3 regions of the Acidovorax sp. LjRoot74 genome follow, and region 2 is predicted to be linked to each of the others. Evidence: predicted binding sites of a transcription regulator. Region 2 holds the regulator's gene; each other region holds the start of a gene.
What was found. Region 2 encodes FNR, which switches genes on or off when oxygen is low (the NO sensors DNR and NnrR bind a similar motif). Its sites were predicted from a motif close to TTGATNNNNATCAA; they were not measured.
Positions count from the first base shown of each region.

Region 1: ACSQ3O_RS15765 (type IV pili methyl-accepting chemotaxis transducer N-terminal domain-containing protein) is a predicted target of FNR. The motif match lies at 1,316-1,329, and genes of this name have one in related genera.
Region 3: ACSQ3O_RS24215 (TraR/DksA family transcriptional regulator) is a predicted target of FNR. The motif match lies at 1,303-1,316, and genes of this name have one in related genera.

Region 1 is NZ_CAXUTI020000001.1:3,383,456-3,386,723, reverse strand. It holds gene moaA (GTP 3',8-cyclase MoaA) at 124-1,260, opposite strand; gene ACSQ3O_RS15765 (type IV pili methyl-accepting chemotaxis transducer N-terminal domain-containing protein) at 1,430-2,284, shown strand; gene ACSQ3O_RS15760 (hypothetical protein) at 2,313-2,996, opposite strand; gene ACSQ3O_RS15755 (hypothetical protein) at 2,993-3,268, opposite strand, start outside.
Region 2 is NZ_CAXUTI020000001.1:3,794,242-3,797,509, forward strand. It holds gene hemN (oxygen-independent coproporphyrinogen III oxidase) at 1-928, opposite strand, end outside; gene fnr (fumarate/nitrate reduction transcriptional regulator Fnr) at 1,122-1,844, shown strand; gene ACSQ3O_RS18025 (hypothetical protein) at 1,956-2,249, opposite strand; gene ACSQ3O_RS18030 (FixH family protein) at 2,328-2,603, opposite strand; gene ccoG (cytochrome c oxidase accessory protein CcoG) at 2,673-3,268, opposite strand, start outside.
Region 3 is NZ_CAXUTI020000001.1:5,099,851-5,103,118, reverse strand. It holds gene ACSQ3O_RS24225 (MarC family protein) at 1-398, opposite strand, end outside; gene ACSQ3O_RS24220 (VOC family protein) at 395-808, opposite strand; gene ACSQ3O_RS24215 (TraR/DksA family transcriptional regulator) at 863-1,234, opposite strand; gene ACSQ3O_RS24210 (enoyl-CoA hydratase/isomerase family protein) at 1,402-2,217, shown strand; gene ACSQ3O_RS24205 (glutathione S-transferase) at 2,271-2,915, opposite strand; gene ACSQ3O_RS24200 (DUF2946 family protein) at 3,040-3,268, shown strand, end outside.

The DNA.
Region 1 (3,268 bases), 410 kb from region 2:
AACCGGTGCAGCACTGGGTGAGTGCACCCATGGAACTGGCTTTGCCAGGCCACCGGGTGCGTTGCCTTCCCGCGTGGCGAGAGAGGTTGAAGGCACCGCAGGTGACTCAGGGAGTGCTTCACTTCATCCACCGATGTAGCTCATCTCCACCCGCCGTCCGCCTTGGCCCGTGTCTGCAGGCAGGCTGCTTCGCAGCTCGGAATAGCGGTCCGTGCGCTGCTGCCAGATGGGTGCGATGGCCGAGGCAATGGCTTCGTCGCTCGCGCCGCCGCGCAGCAGGGTGCGCAGGTCGTAGCCTTCGGACGCAAACAGGCACAGGTAGAGCTTGCCTTCGGTAGAGAGCCGCGCGCGATTGCAGTCGTGGCAGAAGGCCTGGGTCACGCTGCTGATCACGCCGACCTCGCCCAGGTTGGGGTCGTGCCGGCCCGCTGCGTTGGCATAGCCCCAGCGCTCGGCGGTTTCGCCGGGACTGCTGGGGCTGAGCTGCACCAGGGGCAGCTCGGCGCGCAGGCGTTCAATCAGTTCGGCCGAAGGCAGCACCTCGTCCATGCGCCAGCCGTTGGTGGCGCCCACGTCCATGTATTCGATGAAGCGCAGCGTGGTGCCCGTGCCCCGAAAGTGGCGGGCCATGGGCAAAATTTCGTGTTCGTTGGTGCCGCGCTTGACCACCATGTTCACCTTGATCTGCGACAGCCCGGCAGCGTGCGCGGCCTCGATGCCCGCCAGCACGTCGGCCACCGGAAAATCCACATCGTTCATGCGGCGGAACACGGCGTCATCCAGGCCGTCCAGGCTCACGGTCACGCGGTTCAGGCCCGCGTCCTTCAGGGCCTGGGCCTTGCGCGCCAGCAGCGATCCGTTGGTGGTCAGGGTGAGGTCGGGCGCCAAGCCGTCCACCGTGCGCAGCTGGGCCAGTTGTGCCACCAGGTCTTCCAGGTTCTTGCGCAGCAGGGGCTCGCCGCCCGTGAGGCGGATCTTGCGCACCCCATGCGCCAGAAACAGCCGGGCCAGCCGGGTGATTTCCTCAAAGCTCAAGAGCGCGCCGTGGGGCAGGTAGGGGTAGTCCTTGTCGAACACCTCCTTGGGCATGCAGTAGTTGCAGCGGAAGTTGCAGCGGTCCGTCACGCTGATGCGCAGGTCGCGCAGCGGACGGCCCCGGGTGTCGGTGAGCTGGCCGGTGGGGGCCACGGGGTGTGCGGGCACCCGCGCCGCCAGAGCGGCGATGCGTTGGTCCACCAGAGGAATCACACGTTCGGCCATGGCGTGATTTTGCCGCATGGGCCCCGGCGCCGGGGGCAAGCCCCTGCGCGTGGAGTTGATCGCGGTCAAGTTTTGCCAGGGCGGCGGTGTGGCACACCTTTGACATGGCGCAGGGCGTTCTGGATGTTGCGTTGCAACAATTCGCCCATCCGATTTCAAGGGGACTTCCATGCTGTTGACGCGCGAATGTGTTGCCGAAGCCATGCCATGCCAGCGCCGGGCGGTGGTTCAGTGGGTGGCGGCAGGGGTGTTGTTGCCCACTTGGGCCACATGGGCGACTGGGGCCCAGGCGCAGATGGGGCTGTCGGGCGCCATCAACTACGCGGGCTGGTTCCGGGCGCTGTCGCAGCGCATGGCCAAGGCCTATTGCCAGCAGTACCTGCAGGTGCTGCCCGGCGCGGCGGTGGATGTGCTGGGGCTGGCGCGCAAGATGGTGCTGACCGGCAACAGCGAGCTCGCCCGGGGCATGCAGACCGGGCGCTGGCCCGCCGATGTGGGGCGCCAGCTGGAAGAAGTGCAAAAGCAGTTTGCCTTGCTCAACCAGCTGACGGCCACACCGCCCACCCAGACCGCGCTGGTGGTGGCCGCCTCCGACCAGGCCGACCGCACCCTGCTGATCGCCCAGACCGTGACCGAATCGATCGAGAAACTGGCGCAGGCGCCCAGCGCTCGGCTGGTGAACCTGGCGGGCCGCCAGCGCATGCTATCGCAGCGCCTGGCCAAAAACTACTTCTTGAGCGCTGCCAAGGTGGATTCCAAGGTGGTGCAGGCGCAGCTGGCGGCCGACGCGGCCGACTTTCGCCAGGCGCTGCAGACGCTCAAGGCCGCGCCCGTGTCCACGCCCGCCATCCGCAGCGAGCTGGAGCTGGCCGACTCGCAGTGGCTGTTCTTTGACTCGGCGCTGCGCCGCCCGGCCGATGACGCAGGGCTCAACGCGGTGGCAACGACCAGTGAACGCCTGCTGGGTGTGATGGACAAGCTCACCAACCTGTACGAAGTCGCCCTGCGCGAGGTGCTGGGCTGATCGGCTGCTCGCGGTTCTGCCCATCGGGTCACCGGACGTTGCAGGCAGCGGGCTGCGTGAAGTCCGCCAAGCGGCAATCGCGCCCCACCAGCACCAGCCGCGTGTCCAGCGCGTCAAAAAATCCTGGCGGCGGGGGCATTTGCAACTGCTGCACACGCTTGTTTGCATCGATGCGCACCGCTGCCAGCTCGTAGTCGCGCGCCAGGGCCATCCACAGGCCGTGGGCACCGGCAGACTGGCGTGCCCCGGTCATGAGGCAACGGCCCGAGTCCAGCCACCAGCGGTAGATGGCCGACGCGATGCCCATGCGCCGGTAGCCGTGCGCCACCTTGGTGTGGGGGGCGCGCAGGTGGCGGTCGGTGCGCCGGTCCACCTCTACCAGCCGGTTGAACACGGTGTAGGCCACGATGCGGTTGCGTTGCGGGTCGATGGCATACACAAAATATTCGCCATCGGCCTCGCGCAGGCGAAACACCAGCCCGTGCAGATGCAAGGGCAGTGGCTGCATCGCATCGCGTGTGCGGTGGTTGGTGCGGATGCGGTCGTGCAGTGCATCGAACTCGCGCTGGATGTCGCGGCCCGACAGGTCCAAGTCGATGCGCAGCTCGGTCAGCCACTGGGCCCAGCGGCCCAACAGGCCTGGGCTGGCCTGTGCCTTGGTGGTGGCGGTGGCATGGCCCGGCAGGTGCAGGCAGAAGGTGCTGGCCGTCATGGCGTGTTCCCCAGGCCGCCAGCCCAGCAGCCGCTCAATAGGCGCGCGGGTTGTTCGCGGGCGCAGACCTGGGCACTGTGGGGCCAGTCGGGCAAGGGCACAACCAGGCCCGCATACACCCCATAAGCCTCGCCCGCGGCAATCGTGTCGCCTGCCCACAGGCTCTCGCCCGCGCGGATGGCGCCACCGGCGTGGATGTGCCCACCGGCCCGCACCCCCCAGCCCACCTGCAGGTGGCCCTTGCAGTCCACGCCGCCCATCACCCACAGGCC
Region 2 (3,268 bases):
GCAAGCGCCCTTGCCGCTTGGCCACGGCCAGGGCATCTGAGGGCAGTGCAAAGTGGTCCATGCCCACATAGACATACCCCGCCTCCATGAATGCATCCAGCGAACGCGAGAGCATGGACAGCTTGCTCGACGCGGTAGGCAGCTCGGCCGACACAATGCGACGCTGGGGCTTGAAACGCTCGGGCAGGTGCGCGTAGGCATACAGCGCGATGCGGTCGGGACGAAGCTGTGCCACCTGCGCCAAGGTGCGGTCAAACGACTCGGGCGTCTGGCGTGGAAGGCCGTAGATCAGGTCCACATTCACCGAATCAAAACCCAGCGAACGAGCAGACTCCACCAGCGCAAACACCTGCTCGGCGGGCTGGATGCGGTGCACGGCCTTTTGCACTTCCGCGTCGAAATCCTGCACACCAAAACTCAGACGGTTGAACCCCAGCTCAGCCAGCAAGGCCAGCCGATCGGCATTGACGGTACGTGGATCCACCTCGATGGAATATTCGCCGCCCGGCGCGAGCGTGAAGCTGCGCTTGAGCATGGCCATGAGTTCGCGCAGACCTGCATCAGACAGGAACGTGGGCGTGCCGCCCCCCAGGTGCAACTGGCTCACGACCTGCCCCACGCCGCAATGGGCGGTGTGCAGATCAATCTCGCGGCTCAGGTAGCGCAGATAAACCTCTGCGCGATCGTGGTGCTTGGTGATGATCTTGTTGCAGGCGCAGTAGTAGCACAACGATTCGCAGAACGGAATGTGCACATACAGGGACAGGGGCAGGGCCTTGGCCACCGAGCCCGTCCGGCGTTGCTCCAACGCGAGGATGTAGTCCTCCTGCCCAAACGCCTCGACAAAACGATCAGCTGTCGGATAGGAGGTATAGCGGGGTCCCGGCACGTCGAAACGGCGCAGGAGATCGGGCGAAACAGCAGTCATGGGGGAATATCCTTGCGTACACCCTGACTGTGCCGTACCCTTAGGAACATGTCCTTGACCTGCATCAAGTGAACAATCAGGCCGACCAGCGACAATTTGATGCATGTCAGTCGCTCAGATGCCCCCGAAGGCCTTCCCAGCTTTTCGCATCGGGCACGATATGCTCGACGCTCCACCCCTAGCTCATGTGCCTATGAACCCGCTCACCATCAAAGTCGCCTGCTCCAACTGCAACCTGCGCGAGCTGTGCATGCCCGTGGGCCTGAACGAAGAGCAACTGCAGCGCATCGACGAGGTTGTTGCCGTTCGCCGCAAGGTCAAGCGCGGTGGCACGCTATTCCGCAACGGCGAATCCTTCACCTCACTCTACGCCATCCGCACCGGCTTTTTCAAGACCTGCGTGGCCACAGAAGACGGCCGCGATCAGGTCACGGGTTTCCAGATGGCGGGCGAAATCATCGGCCTTGACGGCATCGTGAACGACCACCACACCTGCGACGCAGTGGCCTTGGAGGATGCAGAGGTCTGCGTCATGCCCTTCGACCGCATCGAAGAACTGTCTCGTGAGGTCACGGCCCTGCAGCACCATGTGCACAAGATCATGAGCCGCGAGATCGTGCGCGAACACGGCGTGATGCTGCTCTTGGGCAGCATGCGCGCCGAAGAGCGCCTCGCCGCCTTCTTGCTGAACCTGGTGCAGCGCCTGCATGCGCGGGGCTTCTCGCAGTCCGAACTGGTGCTGCGCATGACCCGCGAAGAAATCGGCAGCTACCTGGGCCTGAAACTCGAAACCGTGAGCCGCACCTTCTCCAAGTTTGTGGAAGAAGGCATTGTGGAAGTCAAACAGCGCCATGTCCGCATCCTGGACACGGACGCCCTCAAGCGCATCGTGAATAGCCAGCAGGCCTGCCACTGACTTTGTAAGAGCCCTCGCCGGGCGATCAACTGCTGCCTGCCACATTTGGTGCCGATTTCAGTGCAAAGCAAACCGGCTGCCTAGCAGCCAGCACCGTACCCCACACCGCACTCAAGAGCAGGACGATGTCTTGCGGCAGTCATCCGGCCGCTCGCCCTCTGGCACCGGGCAACGGTTCAGCTCAAAAGGTGACATGGCCAGCAGCGTAGTCAGCGCACTGCTGGCCATGGTGACAACCCAGAACGCAAAAAAAGCCAGGGTATAGACCCCTTGCCGTGACAGCGCCAGCGGCTGGCCGAACCAGTGCAGGTCCTGCGGGTCCACCATCGCAAAAACAAGCATCTCCAGCACACCCGCCATCAAGAAGGCGGGCCATGCAATCCACATCAGGCGTTGCGTCCACATATCGTTCCTGTCTCCCGGGGTGGCTCATTGGTAGCAAGGTGGCACCCTATCCTTGGGCTGCCATGGCCTCGCACAGTTTCAACGTGGCTGGTCCTGCACCGGTGTGGCGGCATGATTGCGGCCCTTCATGGCCGGTGCCAGGCTCTTCTCGGGGGCTTCCAGCGTCTGGTTGATCTCGATTCCCTTGCGGTAATAGTCTTCCGCCACCACAGGGTCTGGCCGAGACACTGCCAGCCAAAGGGTCACAAAACCCGCGACGATCACGATGGCCGGGCCGGCAATCACCAGCCAGACATGGCCAAATTTCCACCAGGGGGCTGCTTCAGCCTGGGCAATGGCTGGGTTTGAAGACATGGCGACTTACTCCTTCACATTCATCTCGATCAACACAAGGCCAGGTCGGGCCTTGCACCGGGGCGCCACTCAGCGTGGCACCAGGAACACAGATTTTTCAGACACATGGGCAGCAGCGCCCACCGCCTGCACATCAAACTGCACGGCATGGGAACCCGGGCTTGCAGAACCATACGGTATCTGCAAGCGCACCGCCACCCAGCGCGACTCGGCCGCACCGATGTCCACTTCGGCGTCGGAGGACACCTCCAGGCCTTCCAGCCCCCGCGCACTGATGCGATAGCGTTGTTCGCCCTCCGTCGCGTTCATGATCTGCAGACGGTAGATGTTCTCCAGCTTGCCCCCAGCCACGATGCGCGACAGCGCTGCGCGGTCCCGCACCACATCGACCTTGAGCGGGGTCCGCACGACCAGGCTGGCCAGCATGGCCACACACAAGGCCAGCAGCACGGCGCTGTAGATCAGCACACGGGGCCGCAGCACACGCCGCAACATCTGCGACTGGGTCCACCGCTGGGCCACACCGTTCTGGGTGGAATAGCGGATCAGCCCCCGGGGATACTGCATCTTGTCCATGACCGTGTTGCACGCATCCACGCACAGGCCACAGCCAATACATTCGTACTGCAGACCCTTGCGGATGTCGATGCCCACCGGGCAGACCT
Region 3 (3,268 bases), 1.3 Mb from region 2:
CGCTCGGGCGCCTGGGCGACCAGCAGCATCACCGTGGCCAGGGCCGAGGGGCCTGCCAGCGCCGGAATGGCCAGCGGCACGATCAGCGGTTCGCCGGGCAGCTCGGCCTGCGGGCCAACGGCTGCCGGGAAGATCATGCGCAGCGCGATGAGGAACAGCACCACCGCACCGGCGATCTGCAGTGACAGATCGCTCAGGTTCATCACCCGCAGAAACTCCGCACCGAAGAACAGGAACACCAGCAGCAGCGCAAATGCGATCAGCACCTCGCGCAGGATCACCCGCGCCCGGCGCTCGGGTGCCACGCCACGCAGCGCATTGGCAAAGATGGGGATGTTGCCCAGCGGATCCGTGATCAGCAGAAGCAGGATGGTGGCGGACGCGAAGGTGTAGCTCACGTGGCGTACACCGCGTCCAGCGAGCGGAACCCTTTGATCTCGATCGGGTTGCCGCTGGGGTCGTGGAAGAACATCGTCCACTGCTCACCCGGCTGGCCTTCAAAGCGGACCTGCGGCTCCAGCACAAAGGCGGTATCCGCCGCCTTCAGGCGTGCCGCCAGCGCATGCCAGTCGGCCAGCTCCAGGATGGCGCCGAAGTGGGGCATGGGCACCAGGTGGTCGTCGACATGGCCGGTACGGGCACTGGTAAACGGGGTGCCCAGGTGCAGCGAGATCTGGTGGCCGAAAAAATCGAAATCCACCCAGGTGTCGGTGCTCCGGCCCTCCTGGCAACCCAGCACGCCGCCATAGAAGCGGCGGGCGGCGTCGAGATCGGTGACGTGGAAGGCGAGGTGAAAGAGGCTGCGCATCCGGCGAAGGATAGCAGCCAGGGTTCTGTTCAAGGCGTGGTGTGGCGTGGCGGCTCAGGCCGCGCGGCGGTGCTGCTCGGCTTTCTCCTGGCAATGCACGCAACGCGCTGCCTCGGGCGTGGCGTGCAGGCGGGCAGCGGTGATGTGGGCGCCGCAGTCGGTGCACTCGCCATAGGTGCCCGCCTCGACGCGGGCCAGGGCTGCTTCCACGGCAGCCAGGTGAACGGTTTCGTGTTCGTCCAGTGCGAACTCCAGTTCACGCTCTGTGGCCCGCTGGGCGCGCGGGTCTTCGGACTGGCCAAAGTGTGCGGCGGCGGCCTCGGCCCGGCCGATGGTGCCGCCGCGCTGTTCGGCCAGCTGCGCCAACAGTGAGGCCTGTTGTGCCAGCAGCAGCTGGCGGTAGGGGGCGGCTTGGGTCGTGTCCATGCAAAGCTCCTGGTGCGGTCCCGATGGGAATGTATGCCCCATGGTGCGCCTGGGGGCGGTGTTGTGTGTTGACCGGGGTCAACGGGTAGTGGGACGGTGGGGTGGCCGGGCTGCGGGCCGCCACAATGTCAGATCCCTCCACCCCAGGCGCTTTGTGCGCACCTGCCATGTCCACACCCGTACCCCCGCCCGACTACCAACGCTACGAAACCCTGCGCATCGTCCGCCGTGGCGAGCAGGGCGCGGTGCTCGACATCCAGATGCGTGCGCTGAACGGCAAGCTGCCCACGGCGGGCCATCTGGGGCACCGCGAGCTGTGCGAGATCTGGCGCGACGTGAGTGCCGACGACAGTGTGCGCTGCGCCGTGCTGCGCGGCGAAGGCGCGGGCTTTTCGGGCGGCGGCGACCTGGCCATGGTGCAGGACATGACCGAGGATTTCGAGGTGCGCTGCCGGATCTGGAAAGAGGCGCGCGACCTCGTCTACAACATCGTGCACTGCGACAAGCCCATCGTTTCGGCGATCCACGGCCCGGCCGTGGGCGCGGGGCTGGTGGCGGGCCTGCTGGCCGACATCTCGATTGCGGCCAAGGGCGCGAAGATTGTGGACGGCCACACCCGCCTGGGTGTGGCGGCAGGCGACCACGCCGCCATCGTCTGGCCCCTGCTGTGCAGCATGGCCAAGGCCAAGTACTACCTGCTCTTGTGCGACCCCGTGATCGGTGAGGAGGCCGAGCGCATCGGCCTCGTCTCACTGGCCGTGGACGAGGCAGACCTGCTGCCACGCGCCTACGAGGTGGCCGACCGCCTGGCCGCCGGCTCGCAGACCGCCATCCGCTGGACCAAACACGCGCTCAACCAGTGGCTGCGCCAGGCAGGGCCGATGTTCGAGACCTCCCTGGCCCTGGAGTTCATGGGCTTCGGCGGGCCCGATGCGCGTGAGGGCGTCGCGGCCTTGCGCGAGAAGCGCGCGCCCCGGTTCTGACAGCGGCGGCTGCGGCGCCGCGCAGCCCTCCAGGAAGCGCGTACTTCGGGGGCTTACTTCTTGGGCCTCGCCAGCATTTCAGCGGTGTTGGTCTTGCGGTCGGCGTTCACCCGCTGCACATGGGGCCGCTCGCCCATGCGGGTGAGGTACTCGCGCACGGGCAGGTCCGCCAGGTAGTCGCGGCCATAGATGATCTTGGTGGCCGAGCTGACCAGCGGCAGGTGCACGATGGCCGCGCAGTCGGCCAGGGTGAAGCTGTCGCCGCCCACATAGGGGCCGAACTTTGCCAATTGGCCGAAGGCGGCAATGTTCTTGGTGAGTTGCGCGCCCACCTTCTCCTTGGCGGTGTCGCTCACCGTGCCGCCGAAGAACGCCTGGGGGTACAGATTGCGCGCCACCAGCTCCAGGTGCAGCTCCAGAAAGGTGATCAGCTCGCGCACCTTGGCGGCTTGGTAGGGATCGGCGGGGATCAGCGGGTGCTCGGGGTGGGCGGCTTCGATGTAGTCTGCGATCACCGCCGATTCGCACAGCGGGCCGTGGGGCGTGCGCAGGTAGGGCACCTTGCCCAGGGGCGAGGCGCTGCGGTCGGTTTCGCCGACCCAGGCCAGCTCTTCGCTGAAAGGGAGGCCCTTTTCGAGCAGGGCGAGCTTGACCTTGTTGTAGTAGTTACTGGCCGAAAAACCGCAGAGCGTGAGCATGGGGGTGTCTCCTGTGTTGTTGTGGATGCCTGTGCGCATCCTAGGGCGGTGCCAGGGCCGGACCCGTCGCGCAGATGACCCTGGTCAAGGCGCTGCAGTGGGAGGCACCTACAATCAGGCGCCCATGACGCCCTCCCTGCAAACCCTCCGCAGCCTTCGCTGGCTCGCCCGCCTGGTGCTGGCGTGGTTTGTGGTGTCCATGGGCGTGGCCGTGGCGTCGCCGCTGGTCAACCCGCAGGCGATGGAGCTGATCTGCTCCGGCTCGGGCGCGATCAAGCTGCTGGTCAAGACCGACGATGGTGCGCAGGAGATGCAGAGCCACACGCTCGACTGCCCCCTGTGCGCGCAGGTGG